3 regions of the Arthrobacter sp. SLBN-122 genome follow, and region 3 is predicted to be linked to each of the others. Evidence: riboswitches for the same ligand, from Rfam matches in the RefSeq annotation. Region 3 holds a riboswitch; each other region holds the start of a gene.
What was found. A riboswitch is a leader RNA that binds a small molecule or an ion and turns the genes downstream of it on or off. The one in region 3 is predicted to bind glycine.

Region 1: another riboswitch for glycine. It lies ahead of gcvP (aminomethyl-transferring glycine dehydrogenase); the one in region 3 lies ahead of gcvP (aminomethyl-transferring glycine dehydrogenase).
Region 2: another riboswitch for glycine. It lies ahead of FBY36_RS03955 (APC family permease); the one in region 3 lies ahead of gcvP (aminomethyl-transferring glycine dehydrogenase).

What each region holds. Positions count from the first base shown of each region.
Region 1 is NZ_VFMS01000001.1:2,779,438-2,785,623, reverse strand. Features, by position in the region: gene gcvT (glycine cleavage system aminomethyltransferase GcvT) at 1-288, opposite strand, end outside; gene gcvP (aminomethyl-transferring glycine dehydrogenase) at 301-3,159, opposite strand; glycine riboswitch at 3,346-3,443, opposite strand; gene FBY36_RS12990 (TetR/AcrR family transcriptional regulator) at 3,538-4,074, opposite strand; gene FBY36_RS12985 (MFS transporter) at 4,160-5,719, shown strand; gene FBY36_RS12980 (Dps family protein) at 5,825-6,186, opposite strand, start outside.
Region 2 is NZ_VFMS01000001.1:840,862-847,047, reverse strand. Features, by position in the region: gene idi (isopentenyl-diphosphate Delta-isomerase) at 1-250, shown strand, start outside; gene FBY36_RS03960 (acetamidase/formamidase family protein) at 653-1,660, opposite strand; gene FBY36_RS03955 (APC family permease) at 1,663-3,093, opposite strand; glycine riboswitch at 3,149-3,253, opposite strand; gene FBY36_RS03950 (alpha-hydroxy acid oxidase) at 3,496-4,671, opposite strand; gene FBY36_RS03945 (amino acid ABC transporter ATP-binding protein) at 4,695-5,459, opposite strand; gene FBY36_RS03940 (amino acid ABC transporter permease) at 5,456-6,186, opposite strand, start outside.
Region 3 is NZ_VFMS01000001.1:2,400,727-2,406,912, forward strand. Features, by position in the region: gene gcvT (glycine cleavage system aminomethyltransferase GcvT) at 1-57, opposite strand, end outside; gene gcvP (aminomethyl-transferring glycine dehydrogenase) at 67-2,940, opposite strand; glycine riboswitch at 3,101-3,200, opposite strand; glycine riboswitch at 3,491-3,589, shown strand; glycine riboswitch at 3,590-3,684, shown strand; gene cycA (D-serine/D-alanine/glycine transporter) at 3,735-5,276, shown strand; gene FBY36_RS11235 (hypothetical protein) at 5,452-6,186, shown strand, end outside.

The sequences.
Region 1 (6,186 bases), 380 kb from region 3:
GATAATGCCGCCGTCCTCGTTGCAGATCAGCGAGTACTTGGCCTTGCCCACGGCCATGGCGGAGATCTTTCCCACCAGGGCGTAGTCCAGGAAGGCGGCCGCATCCGGGCCGGTCACCCAGACCTCGCCCATGTGGGAGAGGTCGAACAGGCCGGCAGCGTTGCGGACGGCGTGGTGCTCGGCAAGTTCAGAGCTGTACTTGAGCGGCATCTGCCAGCCGCCGAAGTCCGTAAAGGATGCGCCGAGCTTTTTGTGCTCGTCGTAAAGCGCGGTGTATTTCTCGGTCATTGGTGCCGGTCCTTAGTTTTCGAAGTCTTCCAGCGGCGGGCAGGAGCAGATCAGGTTCCGGTCGCCGGCGGCGCCGTCGATCCTGCCCACTGGCGGGAAGTACTTGTCCTGCTTGTGGTGGGCAGGGAAGGCGGCCTGCTCACGGGGGTACGCGCGGTCCCAGTCAGAGCTGACGACGGCGGCCGCCGTGTGGGGTGCGCGGCGTAAGGGTGAGTCCGCCACGGCAAAGTCGCCGTTGGCTACCTGGTCGATTTCCTTGCGGATGCTGACCATGGCCTCGATGAAGCGGTCGATCTCCGCCAGGTCCTCGGACTCGGTGGGCTCCACCATCAGGGTGCCCGCCACCGGGAACGAAAGGGTAGGGGCGTGGAAGCCGAAGTCGATCAGCCGCTTGGCCACATCCTCCGCGGTAACGCCGGTCTTCGCCGTGAGTTCGCGCAGGTCAAGGATGCATTCGTGGGCCACCAATCCGCCCTCTCCCGTGTACAGAACCGGGAAGTATTCGTTCAGGCGGGAGGCGACGTAGTTCGCTGCCAGCAGCGCGGACTTGGTGGCCTCGGTCAGGCCCTCGCCGCCCATCAACTTCACGTAGGCCCAGGAAATGGGCAGCACGCCCGCCGAGCCGAACCGGGACGCGGAAATCGCAACTCCATGCCCGTCCTCGTGGGCGGCCTTGTTCGCATCGCCGGGCATGAACGGGGCCAGGTGGGCCTTGGCGGCAACCGGTCCGACGCCGGGGCCGCCGCCGCCGTGCGGGATGCAGAAGGTCTTGTGCAGGTTCAGGTGCGACACGTCGCCGCCGAACTGGCCCGGCTGCGCAAGCCCCACGAGGGCGTTCAGGTTGGCCCCGTCGATGTAGACCTGGCCGCCTGCAGCATGCACGGCATCGCAGACCTCACGGACGTCCCCGTCATACACCCCGTGGGTGGACGGGTAGGTGATCATGATGCAGGACAGGACATCCTTGTGGGCCTCGATCTTGGCTGTGAGGTCATCGTGGTCGATCGTCCCGTCAGCGGCGGTGGCGACAACGACCACCTTCATTCCCGCGAGCACGGCGGACGCGGCGTTGGTGCCGTGTGCCGAGGCGGGAATCAGGCAGATGTTGCGCTGCTGGTCGCCGCGGGAGTGGTGGTAGCCGCGGATGGCCAGCAGGCCTGCGAGCTCGCCTTGGGAGCCGGCGTTGGGCTGGATGGACACCTGGTCGTAGCCGGTGATCGTGGTCAGGTCCGCCTCAAGGTCGGCAATGAGTTCACGCCAGCCTTCAGTCTGGGAGTCCGGGGCGAACGGGTGGATGGAAGCGAACTCCGGCCAGGAGATGGCCTCCATCTCCGCGGTGGCGTTCAGCTTCATGGTGCACGAGCCCAGCGGGATCATGGTGCGGTCCAGCGCCAAGTCCCGATCGGACAGGCGGCGGATGTAACGCAGCAGCTGGGTTTCGGACCGGTGGGTGTTGAACACAGGGTGCTGCAGGAAGTCGGAGGAACGCTCGACGGCGGCCTCCAGACCGAAGCCCTGGTCCTCACCCTGGTCGTCGGCAACCTTGGCGCCAAAGACATCGGCCACCTGGGCGACAATGGCCGGGGTCGTGGTTTCATCGAGGGCGATGCCGACGGTATCGGCGTCGACGCTGCGCAGGTTGATGCCCCGCGCCTCGGCGTCGGCAATGATGCCGGCAGCCCGTCCGGGCACCCGGACGGTCAGGGTGTCGAAAAAGCTCTTGTGCAGAACGTCAACGCCGGCAGCGGCAAGCGAGGCCGCCAGGGCACGGGCGTGGCCATGCGCCGTTTCGGCGATCGCCTTCAGTCCGTCCGGGCCGTGATACACCGCATAGAAGGAGGACACGATGGCCAAGAGCGCCTGGGCGGTGCAGATGTTGGACGTGGCCTTCTCGCGGCGGATGTGCTGCTCGCGGGTCTGCAGGGCCAGACGGTAGGCGGGAACGCCGGCGTCGTCCTTGGACACGCCCACCAGGCGGCCGGGAAGCGAGCGCTCCAGGCCCTTGCGGACAGCCATGTAGGCAGCGTGCGGGCCGCCGAAGAACAGCGGAACACCAAAGCGCTGGGCTGAGCCGACCGCGATGTCCGCGCCCTGCTCGCCCGGCGGGGTAATGAGCGTAAGTGCCAGCAGGTCCGCGGCCACGGTAACCAGCGCGCCACGCTCCTTCGCAGCGGCGATGACGGCGGACTGGTCCCAGACCCGGCCGGAAGCGCCGGGCTGCTGCAGCACCACGCCGTTGATGTCACCGTCGGGCAGGCCCTTGGAGAGATCGGCCACCTCCACCTCGAAGCCGAGCGCTTCTGCACGGCCCTTGACGATGGCGATGGTCTGCGGGAGCACGTCGATGTCCAGGACGGTCTTGCCGTCGGCCGCGGGCTTGGCCTTGTTGGCGCGGCGCATCAGCAGCACGGCCTCAGCCACCGCGGTTGCTTCGTCGAGCAGCGATGCGTTGGCAATGGGCAGCCCGACGAGGTCCTGCACCATGGTCTGGAAGTTCAGCAGGGCCTCAAGCCGGCCCTGGGAAATCTCGGGCTGGTAAGGGGTGTAGGCGGTGTACCAGGCCGGGGACTCGAGGATGTTGCGGCGGATCACCGGCGGAGTCACGGTATCGGAGTAGCCCTGGCCGATCAGCTGCACGGCCGTCTTGTTCTTCGCGGCCAGCTTCCGCAGCTCGGTGAGGACTTCAACCTCACTGAGGGCGTCCTGCAGGCGAAGCGCGGTGTCCTGGCGGATGACCTTGGGAACGGCCGTATCAACCAGGGAGTCGACCGAGTCGTAGCCTACGGCTTTGAGCATGGTGTCGACGTCGGCCTGGCGGCGCGCGCCGATATGGCGGTCTACGAAAGTGGTGGAGGCTGGGGTAACCGACACGAAGGAACTCCATTTACTCAGGCGGCGAAGGGTACGCCACAGCTATTCGGGTCCCTCCCCGCTCTGTATTGGACCTGAGAGTTTCCGCGTTGCCTGCCTGGACAGGACCCGCTTGCACCGTCGGTGAGCACAACAGTCCTTGCATTCCCAAAGGGTGGTGGACTGCCTGCTGCTTTCCAGAGGTGCCTCGCCGCGGCGGTACAGGGGCCTGCGAGATTCCTGGGGAGGATTTGCTCCAACGGCGCCTGCCTGTACTTCCGGCAGAACTCTCCCGCCGCAGATCAAAGGCTATTCATTTGTCGAACCATGAAGGCCGGTGACAGCCCTCACAACTCTCTATTGTCCTACGCCGCAGCCCCTCGCGGCAAATGACCGGAACTACCTCCGGAGCCGCTCCAAAGCGGCCAGGAGTTCCTCCACGTCGGCGGCCGCTCCCCCTGCCGGGGCGGGGGCAACGGACAGCATGGCGTTGAAGTACAGGCCGTCCCCCATGTAGAGGACTGCCTTGGCCAGGCCCGGCCCAACGTCGGCAGCTATCTCGTCCAGCCAGCGCTGCTGGATGGCCGCGAACCGGCGCCTTGTCTCTTCGTGGGCCACCTCTGCAAGCCGGGTGGCGGCCACGATGGCGCGGTCCAGCCGAGTATCGGCCCAGACGGAGGAACGGATGAAGTATGCCGCGGCGCCTTCAGCGGCAGCAGCCATCGCGTCGGCGTCTTCCCGGGCGAGGCCCTCCAGCCGGTCAAGCAGCACGGCGATGAGCGCTTCCTTGTTGGGAAAGTGGTAAAGGAGGCCGCCTTTGGACACCCCCGCCTTGCGGGCCACGGCATCAAGGGTGGCCGCGCGCTCCCCCACTTCGATCAGCAGGGACTCGAAGGCGTCAAGGACCGCGTCACGGGCAACAGGCTTTCGGGGCATGCCTTCCATCATGCCTTCCACCAGGCAGGAAAACGGAAATTCCTACCATTCCAAACTATACCGTCTGGACGGTATAGTTATTCCCATGACCGCTTCCATCAAGAGTTCCGCGTCCCCGCAGGCGCCCAGCACCTCCACTCGCTCCCCGTGGCGGGACTGGCTGGCGCTGGGGCTGCTGATGTTCCCGGTACTGCTGGTGGCGGTGGACAACACGGCGCTGACGTTCGCACTGCCCGCCATCGCACGCGCCTTGGAACCCAGCGGCGTGCAGCTGCTGTGGATCGTTGACGCCTACCCACTGGTACTCGCCGGGCTGCTGGTATCGATGGGTAGCCTGGGCGATCGGATCGGGCGGCGGAGGCTGCTGATCCTTGGCAGCATCGGCTTCGCCGGACTGTCCGTTGCCACCGCTTTTGCACCGGCGCCGGAGTGGCTTATCGCCGGCCGCGCCGCCCTGGGGTTCTTCGGGGCCATGCTGATGCCTTCCACGCTGTCGCTGATCCGCAACATCTTCCCGGAGCCCAACCGCCGGAGGCTGGCCGTGGCCATCTGGGCTGCCGGCTTCTCCGGCGGCGCGGCGCTGGGTCCGATCGTCGGCGGATGGCTGGTGGAGCACTTCTGGTGGGGCGCCGTCTTCCTGGTGGCGGTCCCGCTCATGCTCCCCCTTCTGGCCTTTGGCCCGGCCGTCATCCCCGAATCGAAGGATCCGGCGCCCGGCAAGGTGGACATCCCCAGCATCGTGCTCTCCATGCTGGTCATGGTGCCCGTTGTCTACGGAATCAAGGCAGTTGCCACCGAAGGCCCGGGGACTGCAGGGCTGGGCGCAATCGCCTTCGGCCTGGCGATGGGGACCGTGTTCGTGCGGCGGCAGCACCGGCTGAAGCACCCGCTGCTGGATATGTCACTGTTCCGGAACAGGGTGTTCAGCATGGCCATCAGCGCCAACATCCTTGCCCTGTTCTCCTTCAACGGGTTCATCCTGTTCCTTGCCCAGCACCTCCAGCTCCTCGAGGGCATGACCCCGTCCGCGGCGGGCGTTGCCATGATCCCGGCACTGGCCGCCACGGTGGTGGCCGGGCTGGTGGTGGTGCCGCTGGTCCGCAAGGTCCGTCCCGGCTACGTGGTGGCGGCGGGACTGGCCTTCAGCGCTGCGGGCTACACGATAGTGGCGTTCGGGAACCACGACGGCGGACCCTCGCTGCTGCTGGCGGCGCTCCTGGTCCTGGCACTGGGCGTGGGCACGGCCGAAACCATCTCCAACGACCTCATCCTCGGGTCCGCCCCGCCGGAGAAGTCAGGTGCTGCCGCGGCGATCTCGGAGACAGGCTACGAGGTGGGCTCGCTGCTGGGGACCGCAGTGCTGGGCTCCATCCTGACCGCGTCCTACCAGCAGAACCTGCGGCTGCCCGCGGGACTTGACGGCATGCTGCCCGGATCCACCCTGCACAATGCCCGTGAAACGCTCGCCGGCGCAATTGAAGCGGCAAACCTGGTGCCCGAATCAGTGTCGGAAGCCGTCCGCGAAGCTGCGGCGGCAGCGTTTGATTCCGGCGTCCACATCACTGCGGCGATTGGGTTGGTACTGATGGCTACGGCGGCAGTCCTGGCCGCCGTCGTGCTGCGGAAAGTGCCGAAAGCGGCCTAGCAGCCGAGGGTGTGCCGTGTCGGCTGCACAAAGGCGCCCGGCGCCGAGGGAATACCCCGGCGCCGGGCGCCCTTTGAAATGGCAGCCGGCTGCCCGCTGATCCCGCTACTTGGAGTCGGCGGCGGTTACCTTGGCGGTGGGCTTCATGTTCTCAGCCTGCACCATCCACGCAAACTGCTCCAGCCGGGCAATGAACTCATGGAGGAGGTCGGCGGAGGTGGGATCCTCCTCATCCACCTCGTCATGCACTTTGCGCATGGTGCCCACGGCGGCCTCCATGGCGGCAACGATCCGCTCAATGGCATCCGTGGTGCTGATCAGCCCGTCAGGGAACTGGGCCAGGCTGGTGGTTTCGGCAACCGTGGAGCTGCGGCCGTCCGGGAGCGCGTGCAGGGCACGCATGCGCTCGGCAGTGTCGTCGGCGAACTGGCGGGCAGCGTCCACGATTTCGTCGAGCTGCAGGTGAA
Region 2 (6,186 bases), 1.6 Mb from region 3:
TGTGGAGCTGAAGGTGCCGGACTTCCGGTACCGGGCGGTGGATGCCTCCGGCGTGGTGGAGAACGAGATCTGTCCGGTCTTCACCGCCCGTGCCGCCTCCCCACTGGCTCCCCGTGCCGACGAGGTGGTGGAGTGGCAGTGGACCGATCCGGCGCTGATCACCGCCGCCGTGGCCGCTACGCCCTGGGCCTTCAGCCCATGGCTGACCCTTCAGCTGCCGCTGCTCTACCCGGACCGGTTCAGCTCGTAGCGGGCGCGCAAGCGCTGCCTTACTCGACAGTTAGAGGGGCCGGCGGCTTTTTCGGATCGACGCTGATCCGTGCCTCCGCCGCAGGCCCCTGGCCTGCTGGGGAAGGTGGATTGGTTGCCTGGCGGCGCCATTGCTTAGCGCCGCCAGGCGTCTGAGACCATCGGTTTGATCCGACGCAGGCGCGGTCGACTGGGACCCAGTACCCAGGTGCATCAAGGATGCGCTCCCGTCCTTCACGCATCACTTTGGCGGGAATACCTCAAGGATGTGCCCGGATTCGGTCAAGAATGCATCAAGGTCGGCGCAGATTTCGCAGGCCGCGCTTATATGTGTTGCCGCCCGACGAAAAAGGAGCGCTGCCCGCCTGAATCCAGGCCCGCAGCGCTCCTCCAGTAATACCGGCTACCGCGACCTGTAGTCCTCAGCTGCCTTCCGCAGGCGGCTGTGGGCGCCGCCGTACGCCTGGGCGCCCTGCAGCGTCCACTTGGGCAGCTTCGCCACCATCGTGTAATTCGGGTCGCAGACATTCGCTGCCGGGGCCAGGCCCATCTGGCTGACCAGCTGGTAGGAGTCCAGCAGGTCCATGCCGGTCAGGTCCGAGGTCCACGCAATGAGGTCCTTCTGGCTGATCCGGTACGCATCCTCAAGCGGGCGGGTGGACCCCGTGCTCATGATGTACTCGTCGTTCTCCAGCCGCGGCCAGGCAGCGGCGCCCTCCTTGATCAGGTCCACTGCGATCACCGAGTTCATCGCCGATTCCAGGCCGGTTCCGCACACTTCGCCCTCACCCTGGCGGGCATGGCCGTCGCCGAGGGACAGCATGGCTCCCGCAACGTTGACCGGCAGGTACAGCGTGGTGCCGGCGCGGGCTTCCGGAGTGTCCATGTTCCCGCCGTGCGTGGACGGCGTCATGACCAGGCGCACCTCCCCACCGGCGGGAGCCACGCCTACTGTCCCGTGCATCGGGTCCAGCGGCAGTTGCAGCCGGAAGTCCGAGTTCCGTGCCCGGAACGTGGCGCTCCAGCTCTCCAGGTCAATGTCGTAGAACCAGACGCGCTCCTCCAGCGGCTCGTTCAACGTCGCCGTTTCATGGGTGGCCGCCAGGGCGCCGAACCGGGGGAGTACGCAGGACACGGCGTACTTCCTGGCCGGCACGATCGACACGAAATGCACTGCCAGCATGTCGCCGGGTTCCGCGCCCTCCACCTCGATGGGACCGGAGACCGGGTTCATCTCGTTGAAGGGCACCACGTCGCTGGGGAGCTGGTCCGGGGAGGTGACCCGGCCGCCGAAGCAATCCTCGGTGCTGACCTCCACGATGTCACCCGGGCGGATGCTGACCATCCGCTCCCGGCCGCCGAACACGTAGGAGTATTCGCCCGGCTGTGGTGCCAGTTTGTGAACAACCATCTCTACTTGACCTCCACTGCTTCAGGTTCCCCTGCCGCCGTCGTAACCGGTACTTCCCTGCCGCCCATCCGCCCAGTCTTGTACAGGACTGCGGCGACGGCGATCCCTACCACCAGCCACAACAGGCCGAGCAGCTGGGCACCCGTACGCGCGTTGTAGATCACCGACGCCAGGATCAGGACCCCCGCCAGGGGAAAGACGAGGTGGACGAACCAGCGGCGGGACTTCAGCTTGAAGATGAACCACCAGATGACTGCGACATTGAGGACCAGGAAGGCGGTGAGCGCTCCGAAGTTCACCAGTGCCGAGATGGCCACCAGCCCGTCGGGCAGGATGGTGAGGTAGATGCCGAGCACCAGCGAGATGATCGCGACGACGAAGGTTGCGTTGACAGGGACGCGGTGCTTTGCGCTGATCTTGCTCAGGAAACGGGGCAGCTGCCGGTCCCGGGCCATCGCGAACAGGAGGCGGGACGTGGCCGCCTGGGCCACCAGTGCGTTGGCGAAGCCCCAAGCGACGGCGGTTGCCGCCGCAGTGAGGACGAACATGAAGGGGCCACCGGCGTTGGCTGCCGCCTCATAGAAGGCGGTTCCGGCGGGGTCGCCGTTCTCGAGGAGGCCTGCGGGGTCCTCGACGAGCATGGAAGCAACCCAGGTCTGGACCACGAACAGCACACCCACCATGGCAAGCGCGGCGATCATGGACCGGCCCAGGGACTTGCTGCTGCCGCTGTTTTCCTCCGCCAGCGTGGAAATCCCGTCGAAGCCGAGGAAAGACAGTACAGCGATCGACGCCGCGCCAAAGAGCAACGGGAGCGAGAAGGTGCTGGAGTTGAAGAAGGCGTCAAAGCTGAAACCGCGGCCCTTGCCCTGGGCCAAAGCCACAAGGCCGACGACCAGGAAGATGGCCAGTACCACGAGTTCCAGGACCAGCATGATCTTGTTGACCTTGGCGGTGAACTGGATGCCCATGTAGTTGATCACCGTGTTCAGCACGACGAAGGCCACCAGCCATACCCACACGGGCAGGTCGGGGATGATGCCGTTCATGGCGATGGCTGCAGCTAAGTACAGCAGGCAGGGGATGAGGAGGTAATCGAGCAGGATCATCCAGCCGGCCACGAAGCCGACCGGCTTTCCGATGCCACGGCCGACATACGTGTAGACGGAGCCCGACATGGGGAACGCCTGGGCCATCTGGGCATACGAATTGGCCGAAAACATCATGGCGAAGAGGGCCACGATGTAGGCAAGCGGGGCCATTCCGCCGGAGTCGTGGAAGACGCCGCCGAAAATGGCGAACGGGGCGATGGGGACCATGAAGATCAATCCGTAGATCATCAGGTCACTGAAGGTGAGTGTCCTTTTCAGTTCCTGGGTGTACCCAAACTGTTCAATGCCAGGTGATGCCGTCCCGGCAGGTGTGGTGGACATAGAGAATCTCCAAGGGTGTGGAGGGCGCGGGGGAGCGCCGGAATATGTTGGGTGTCCTCCCCGCTCTGTTTTTTTGGCCTGAGAGATTCCCGGAACAGGTTCCGGTTGCACCGTCGGCGAGTCATCCAGCTGAACTGGGACTCTTTCCAGAGTTGCCTAACCATGGCGGTGCGGGGCCTGAGAGATTCCTGGGGAGGATTTGCTCCTACGGCGCTTTCCGCGGGTTGATGTTCCGGAAAGCTCTCCCGCCATGCGTCAAGGGCGGTAATTCGTTGTGACCTGAGTAACATATCCTATAGGAAACGCTAAGGCAACATACGATTCCGACTCCCCCTCAGAAGGATCCGGGACGCCGAACTGCCCGCCCCTCAGGTGAGAGACGGGCAGTTTGTCGTGCCGGTTTTAGACGAGCAGGCTCTCCGGTAAGGAGGCTGGGCTCGTCTTCGCGAAGATGCTGCTGTTCAGGTCGGCGACCGAAGCCTTGCCGACAAATCCCATGGCCCCCTTGAACTCCTCCTGGAGGATGCCGAATACCCGGTCCACCGCCGGTTCCCCGCCAGTGGCTAGGGCGTAGGCGAACGGACGTCCGGCAAGTACAGCTTTGGCGCCCAGCGCCACTGCCTTGACCATGTCGTGGCCACGCCGCACGCCGCCGTCGAGATAAATCTCCGCCCGTCCGCCCACTGCCTCAACAATGGACGGCAGCACGTCGATGGTGGCGGGCTGGGAGTCGAACTGCCGGCCGCCGTGGTTGGAGACGAAAATGCCGTCCGCCCCCTCATCCACCGCCCGGGCTGCGTCCTCGGCGTCCATGATGCCCTTGATCACCAGGTTCCCCTTCCACTCGGAGCGCAGCCTGGCGAAGTCCTCCCAGCTGGCGCCCGGGTTCTTGTTGGACGCCATCCAGTTGTTCATCTCGTCCATGCGCAGCGGGCGGCCGTTGATCTGGTAGTTCCCGTACGTCATCTTCCGGCCGGTTAGCCACCGCCACAGCCAGACGGGGCGGGTGGCGGCATTGAAGTAGTCCGCGACCGGCGGGCGCGGCGGCATGGACAGGCCATGGTGCAGGTCCCGCTCCCGCTTGCTGGAAGACCCCACATCGCCTGCCACCACCAGCGTCTCAACCCCCACAGCACGTGCCCGGTTGATGTAGCTGGCAGTTTCCGCCGGATCCTTCCAGAACGCGATCTGCGCCCACAGATTGTTCGGCGCCACCTTGGCCACCTCTTCGAGTGAGCAGCCGGCCCAGGCGCTGTGGATGAAGATCGACCCTGCCCTGACCGCGGCCCTGGCGACGGCAGGATCCGAACCCGGGTGGAAGATGGTGAGCATTCCCATGGGTGCCACCATCAGGGGCATCGCCAGGGAATGGCCCAGCACGGTGGTGGACGTGTTCAGACCCCGCAGGTCCACCATGGACCGCTGGCGAAGCATCAGGGCATCGAAACGGTCTTCATTGGCGCGCATGGTGGTTTCGTCCAGCGCGCCGCCCTCCAAATAGTCCGAAATCATTTTCGGAAGCTGCTTGCGGGAGGCCTTGCGGTAGTCCTCAACGCTGACAATCCATTTGTTTTTCAAGAGTCCTGCTCCAATGTGAAGGTCTAAATTACTTTCGCCAGGAATTGTTTGGTGCGCTCATGCTGGGGGTCGCTCAGGACAGTCCGTGGGTCGCCCTGCTCCACGATGCCGCCGCCGTCCATGAAGATCAGGTGGTCGCCAACTTCGCGGGCGAAGCCGATCTCGTGGGTCACCACGATCATGGTCATCCCGCCGTCCGCGAGCTTGCGCATCACGTCCAGCACCTCGCCCACGAGCTCCGGGTCCAGGGCCGATGTGGGCTCATCGAACAGCATCAGCCGTGGCTCCATGGCCAGTGCCCTGGCGATGGCCACGCGCTGCTGCTGGCCGCCGGAAAGGGACGCAGGGTAGGCGTGGACCTTCTCGGAGAGCCCCACCCGCTCCAGGAGGATCCGGGCCCGGTCCTGCACGGCCTTGCGGTTCTCCTTCCTCACCCTGACCGGCGCCTCGCAGATGTTCTCCAGCACCGTCATGTGCGGGAAAAGGTTGAAGCTCTGGAAAACCATGCCGATGTTCTCGCGCATTTTCGCCGCCTCGGCGTTGTTCTGCGCGTGCAGCCGGCCTTTCCTGATCTTCACGCCAACCGGCTGTCCCTCCACAAGGATGTACCCGCCGTCGAGCGTTTCCAGCTGGTTGATGCAGCGGAGGAACGTCGACTTGCCGGAGCCTGACGGCCCGATGATGCAGGTAACGCTGCCCTTGGGGATAGTCAGGTCAATGCCTTTGAGGACCTCCAGGTCGCCGAAGCTCTTGGTGACTCCCTGTGCTTCGATCATCACGTTGGTCATGGCCGGGCCTCCAGTGGTGGGGTGGGGGAGTTCACGGCCTTGGGCTTGCGGGGCCGCCGGGTGCTGCGCCCAGAGGTGATTCCGCCCCGGTTGAAGTGCCGTTCAATGAAGTACTGCCCCAGGCTCAGGATGCTGGTGACCAGCAGATACCACATGCTTGCAGCGATCAGCAGCGGAATGGTCTTGAAGTTGGCGCTGTAGACCAGCTGCGCAGAGTAGAGCAGCTCGGGGAAGGCCAGGACGCTCACCAGCGATGTGGTCTTCAGCATGGAGATGGTCTGGTTGCCCGTAGGCGGGATGATGATCTTCATCGCCTGCGGCAGCACAATCCGGGAAAGGATGGCGAACCGCCGCATGCCCAGGGCCGTGGCCGCCTCCGTCTGCCCGCGGTTGACGCTGAGGAGCCCGGCTCGGACGATCTCCGACATGTAGGCGCCTTCATTCAGGCCCAAGCCCAGGATCGCCGCCATGAACGGTGTGATGAGCACGTTGGCGTCCACCGAGAAGAACTCGGGTCCGAACGGCACACCCACCGCAATCCGTGGGTAGATGGCGGCGATGAAACCCCAGAAGAGGAGTTGGACGAACACCGGCACCCCGCGGAATAGCCAGACCAGGAACGCGGCAGTTCCGGCGACGATGACATTCGGCGCGAGTCTGGCCAGCGCCAGCAGGACGCCGACGACGATTCCCACGGCCATGGAGATCGCCGTCAGTCCCAGCGTCC
Region 3 (6,186 bases):
GAAGGAGGCTCCGGCCTTCTTGTGCTGCTCAAAGAGAGCGGTGTAATTCTCAGTCATTGGAAGTCCTTAGTTCTCAAATTCGGCTGTGCTGTCCTCAAACGCTTCGAGGGGCGGGCAGGAGCAGATCAGGTTCCGGTCGCCGGCGGCGCCGTCGATCCTGCCCACTGGCGGGAAGTACTTGTCTTGGCGCAGCGAGGCAACGGGGAAGACGGCCTGCTCGCGCGGGTAGGCGCGGTCCCAGTCGGAGCTGACGACGGCGGCTGCCGTGTGGGGTGCGTTGCGCACCGGTGATGCCTCCAGGGTGAAGTCGCCGCTGGCTACCTGCTGGATCTCGCCGTGGATGGTAATCATGGCCTCGATGAAGCGGTCGATCTCCGCCAGGTCCTCGGACTCGGTGGGCTCCACCATCAGGGTGCCCGCAACCGGGAAGGCCAGGGTGGGGGCGTGGAAGCCGAAGTCGATGAGGCGCTTGGCCACATCCTCCGCGGTAACGCCGGTCTTCGCGGTGAGTTCGCGCAGGTCCAGGATGCACTCGTGGGCCACCAAACCGCCCTCGCCCGTGTACAGGACCGGGAAGTATTCGTTCAGGCGGGACGCGACGTAGTTCGCTGCCAGCAGTGCGGACTTGGTGGCCTCGGTCAGGCCATCGCCGCCCATCAGCTTCACGTAGGCCCAGGAAATGGGCAGGACACCGGCGGAACCAAAGCGCGAAGCGGAGATCGCGACGCCATGGCCGGCCTCGTGGGCGGCCTTGTTGGCATCGCCCGGCATGAACGGTGCCAGGTGGGCCTTGGCAGCCACAGGCCCGACGCCCGGTCCGCCACCGCCGTGCGGGATGCAGAAGGTCTTGTGCAGGTTCAGGTGCGACACGTCGCCCCCGAACTGGCCCGGCTGCGCCAGGCCGACCAGGGCGTTCAGGTTGGCGCCGTCAACGTACACCTGGCCGCCGGCAGCATGCACGGCGTCGCAGACCTCGCGGACGTCGGAATCGTACACACCGTGGGTGGAGGGGTAGGTAATCATGATGGCCGAGAGGACGTCCTTGTTGGCTTCGATCTTCGCCTGCAGGTCCGCGTGGTCTATCGTCCCGTCAGCGGCGGTGGCGACAACGACGACCTTCATCCCGGCGAGGACTGCGGAGGCCGCGTTGGTGCCGTGCGCCGAGGCAGGGATGAGGCAGACGTTGCGCTGCTGCTCGCCGCGGGAGTGGTGATAGCCGCGGATCGCCAACAGGCCTGCGAGCTCGCCCTGGGAGCCGGCGTTGGGCTGGATGGACACCTGGTCGTAGCCGGTGATCTCGGCGAGGTCGGCTTCCAGTCCGGAAATCAGTTCACGCCAGCCTTCAGTCTGGGAGTCCGGGGCGAACGGGTGGATCGAGGCGAACTCCGGCCAGGAGATGGCTTCCATCTCGGCCGTGGCGTTCAGCTTCATGGTGCAGGATCCCAGCGGGATCATGGTGCGGTCCAGCGCCAGGTCCCGGTCAGAGAGCTTGCGGATGTAGCGCAGGAGCTGGGTTTCCGAGCGGTGGGTGTTGAACACAGGGTGCTGCAGGTAATCGGAGGTGCGCAGCAGAGACCCGGGCAACTCGAAACCCTGGGCGTCACCCACGGGACCGGCACCAAAGGCGACGGCGACGGCGGACAGGGTTGCCGCCGTCGTCGTTTCATCAACGGAGACGCCTACCGTGTCCGCGTCGATGAAGCGCAGGTTGATGCCGCGGGCTTCGGCTGCGGTGATCACCTTGGCGGCCTTGCCGGGAACGCGGACCGTAAGGGTATCGAAAAAGGAGGCACTGACCAGTTCGCGGCCCATGGAGGTGAGCGCGGTGGCCAGGACGCGGGCCTTGCCGTGGACCGCTTCGGCGATTGCCTTCAGCCCGTCCGGGCCGTGGTACACCGCGTAGAAGGAGGACACGATGGCCAGCAGCGCCTGGGCGGTGCAGATGTTGGAGGTGGCCTTCTCGCGGCGGATGTGCTGCTCGCGGGTCTGCAGGGCCAGACGGTAGGCGGGGGCGCCGGCGTTGTCCCTGGACACGCCCACAATCCTGCCGGGCAGGGTCCGTTCCATGCCCTTGCGGACAGCCATGTAAGCGGCGTGCGGCCCCCCAAAGAACAACGGCACGCCAAAACGCTGGGTGGAACCGACGGCGATGTCGGCGCCCTGCTCGCCCGGAGGGGTGATGAGGGTGAGGGCCAAAAGGTCCGCGGCCACGGTCACCAGCGCACCGCGGTCCTTGGCCTCGGCGATGACGGCGGACTGGTCCCAGACCCGGCCGGAGACACCGGGCTGCTGCAGCACCACCCCGTTGATGGCACCGTCAGGCAGTCCCTTGGACAATTCGGCGATTTCCACCTCGAAGCCGAGCGCCTCCGCACGGCCCAGCACGATGGCGATGGTCTGGGGGAGGCAATCGGCGTCGAGCACCGTCCTGCCGTCCTTGGCATCCTTGTTCTTGTTGGCCCTGCGCATCAGCAGCACGGCCTCAGCCACCGCCGTCGCCTCGTCGAGGAGGGAGGCGTTTGCCACGGGGAGGGCTGTCAGGTCCTGCACCATGGTCTGGAAGTTCAGCAGCGCCTCCAGCCGGCCCTGGGAAATCTCCGGCTGGTACGGGGTGTAAGCGGTGTACCAGGCCGGGGATTCAAGGATGTTGCGGCGGATCACCGGAGGCGTGACGGTGTCGTAGTAGCCCTGGCCGATCAGCTGGACCGCGGTCTTGTTCCGGCCGGCGATCCGGCGGAGTTCGGCCAGGACCTCCACCTCGCTGAGGGCGTCGGTCAGCCTGAGGGCAGTGTCCTGACGGATGGATGCGGGGACAGCCATGTCAACGAGGCCATCCACGCTGTCATAGCCCACGGCCTTGAGCATGGTGTCGACGTCGGCTTGGCGGCGCGCGCCGATATGGCGGTCAACAAACGATGTTGGATGCGGATGAATCGTCATGAGGAACTCCAGTTCTGGCCGGCCGAAGGTGGCACGGCGTGGGATGGGTTCCTCCCCGCTCTGTATTGGACCTGAGAGATTCCGCGTTGCCTGCTCTTGGCAGGGGGCCGCTTGCACCGTCGGTGAACCAGGCAGAAGCCCGGTTGCTTTCCAGAGTCGCCTCGCCATGACGGTACGTGGGCCTGAGAGATTCCTGGGGAGGATTTGCTCCTACGGCGCCTGCCCGGTGTTTCGCGGGAGGACTCTCCCGTCACAGCTCGAAAGGCTTATTAAAATGTGGGTGATTCGGCTCACAAGGTATCGGGATTAGCTGCCGGTGGCAAATCGGACGGCTGCCACAGGCGGATGCATCCGGCCCGTGACGCCCTTCTGTCCCGCTTGTGTCGGAGCAGGTTTGACTTTCGATGGTGACGGACACCACACTGAACCCCGGGATTGGCACCGCCGGTGGCCGGCTCAACGTATCCGGAGCGGCCCACCAGCCGGCGTCCATCCCAATGCATGACCCGCCGCGGCCCCCAGGGCTGCGGCTTCCAACTGAACACGCCTTCGACCTGCGGCGGGAGAGCCCTGCCCGGTACATTCAGCAGGCGCCGTAGGAGCAAACCCTCCCCAGGAAACTCTCAGGCCCACGTACCGCCGCGGACAGGCAACTCTGGAAAGCAGCCAGGCAAGTCCTGGCTCACCGACGGTGCAAGCGGCATGGGCTGCGGAAACTCTCAGGTTCACTACAGAGCGGGGAGGAATCAAATCTTTTGCGGTACCCAAGTGCCGCTTTATCGATGGAGTTCCTCATGGCGATTCATCCCCCCACGTCCAACGGCGAACCTGCGCGCAACGAAGCCGTAAACACGCCCGCCCGCAGCGAGCCACCCCACCTTGAACGGCAGCTCAGCAACCGCCACATCCAGCTCATCGCCATCGGCGGAGCGATCGGCACCGGCCTCTTCATGGGCTCCGGCAAGACCATCTCCGCCGCCGGCCCCTCCGTGATCTTCGTGTACATGATCATCGGCTTCATGCTCTTCTTCGTCATGCGGGCCATGGGCGAACTGCTGTTGAGCAACCTGAACTACAAGTCCTTCAGTGACTTTGCCGCCGACCTCCTGGGGCCGTGGGCCGGCTTCTTCACCGGCTGGACCTACTGGTTCTGCTGGGTGATCACCGGAATCGCGGACGTGATCGCGATTGCCGGCTACTCCAAGGAGCTCTGGCCGGGGCTTCCGCTGTGGATCCCGGGCCTGGCCACGGTGGGCATCCTGCTCCTGCTGAACCTCGCCACTGTCAAGGCTTTCGGCGAGACCGAGTTCTGGTTCGCCCTCATCAAGATCATCGCCATCGCTGCCCTCATCATCGTGGGCCTCTTCATGATTTTCACCGGGTTCCAGAGCGACGCGGGCACGGCAAGCTTCACCAACCTGTGGAGCCATGGCGGGTTCTTCCCCAACGAGTTCATGGGCTTCGTGGCCGGATTCCAGATCGCCGTGTTCGCCTTCGTGGGCATTGAGCTGGTGGGCACCACGGCAGCCGAGGCCAAGAACCCCGAGCGCACGCTGCCCAAGGCCATCAACGCCATCCCTGTCCGCGTGCTGCTGTTCTACGTCGGCGCGCTGGTCATCCTGATGGCGGTCACCCCGTGGACCCAGTTCGCCGCGGGCCACAGCCCCTTCATCGGCATGTTCTCCCTGGCCGGCCTCGGCGCCGCGGCCACAGTGGTCAACCTGGTGGTCCTCACCTCGGCCATGTCCTCCGCGAACTCCGGCATCTACTCCACCTCCCGCATGGTCTTCGGACTGGCCCAGGAAGGCGACGCCCCCGGCATGTTCGGCCGCCTGTCCACGAGGAAGGTGCCCAGCAACGCGCTGTTCCTGTCCTGCGTCCTGCTGCTGTCCGGCGTCGTACTCATGTATGCCGGCCAGGACGTTGGCAAGGCCTTCGAAATGGTGACCACCGTGTCCGCCGTCTGCTTCGTCTTCGTCTGGTCGATCATCCTGGCCAGCTACATCTCCTTCCGCCGCCGCCGGCCGCATCTGCACGCGGCGTCCAAGTTCAAGATGCCCGGTGGCATCCCCGCCGTGTGGGTGGTTTACGTGTTCTTCGCCTTCGTCCTGTGGGCCCTGACCACCCAGCCCGACACCCTCGTTGCACTGCTGGTGACCCCCATCTGGTTTGTCGTCCTTGGCGTGGCGTGGGCCATCCTGCGGCGCCGTCCCGCCCACCTGGCCCGCTTCGAGGTCTTCCAGGCTGAACTTCGGGCCGACCAGGCTGCCGCCGGGCACAACGGCGGCGTGGATTCCGGCGCGGCAGGGCATGATGTCCAGGAGGCCAGGAAGTAACGGCCGTCGGCGGGTTGCGGCGCAGGCGCTTGGCTTCAGTTGCCGAATCCTGCCGCCGCAGCCCGCCAGTCGTGAGCTGCAGACCGAAAAGTTCAGCATGCTTAGTGTTTGTCCACATAGGATGGAAAGAGCACGGCAGCCTACCCGCTGCAGGTCGATTTGAATGAAGGTGACCATGGCCCGGCGCAGCAACCCCGCAGTACGTATCGCACAGGAAACCGCCCACAGTGCAATGTTCGATTCCGAGGGCAAGCCAAAGCCCGGGGTCCACAACATGCTCCTGAAGGCGGTACAGATTCAGCGGCCCCTGGTGGTTGGCTACATCCGCCGGCTCCAGAAGAAGCATCCACGGGCCACCGCTGCCCAGCTGGCGGACATCGCAGAGCGCGACTACCTGCGTGCGGTCGCCGGCGGGGGTGCCTTGGTGGGTGCAACCGCCGTCGTCCCCGGTGTTGGAACCGTGGCGTCGCTGGGACTTTCCGCCGCCGCCACCGTCGGTTTCCTGGAAGCAACGGCCCTCTACGCCACCTCGCTGGCTGAACTCCACGGCATTCGCCTCACCAATCCGGAGAAGGCCGGCACCATGGTCATGGCCATCATGCTTGGCGAGGAGGGGACCGCCCTGCTGGGCACGCTCAGCGGCCAGGCATCCGGCGGCCCCAACAACACGTGGGGCAATGCACTCTCGAAGTCCATGGTGGTGCCCGGGTTCGGCAGCGTCCGGAAGCGGATCCAGCATGCCTTCCTCAAAAACCTGCTTAAGCGCCAGGGAACTGCGCTGTTCGGCAGGGCCCTCCCGTTCGGAATAGGTGCCGTGGTGGGTGGAGCCGGTAACCTCGTGATGGGCCGTGCGGTGGCCAAGAATGCCCGGGAAGCGTTCGGGCCAATGCCGGACACCATTCCCGGGGAG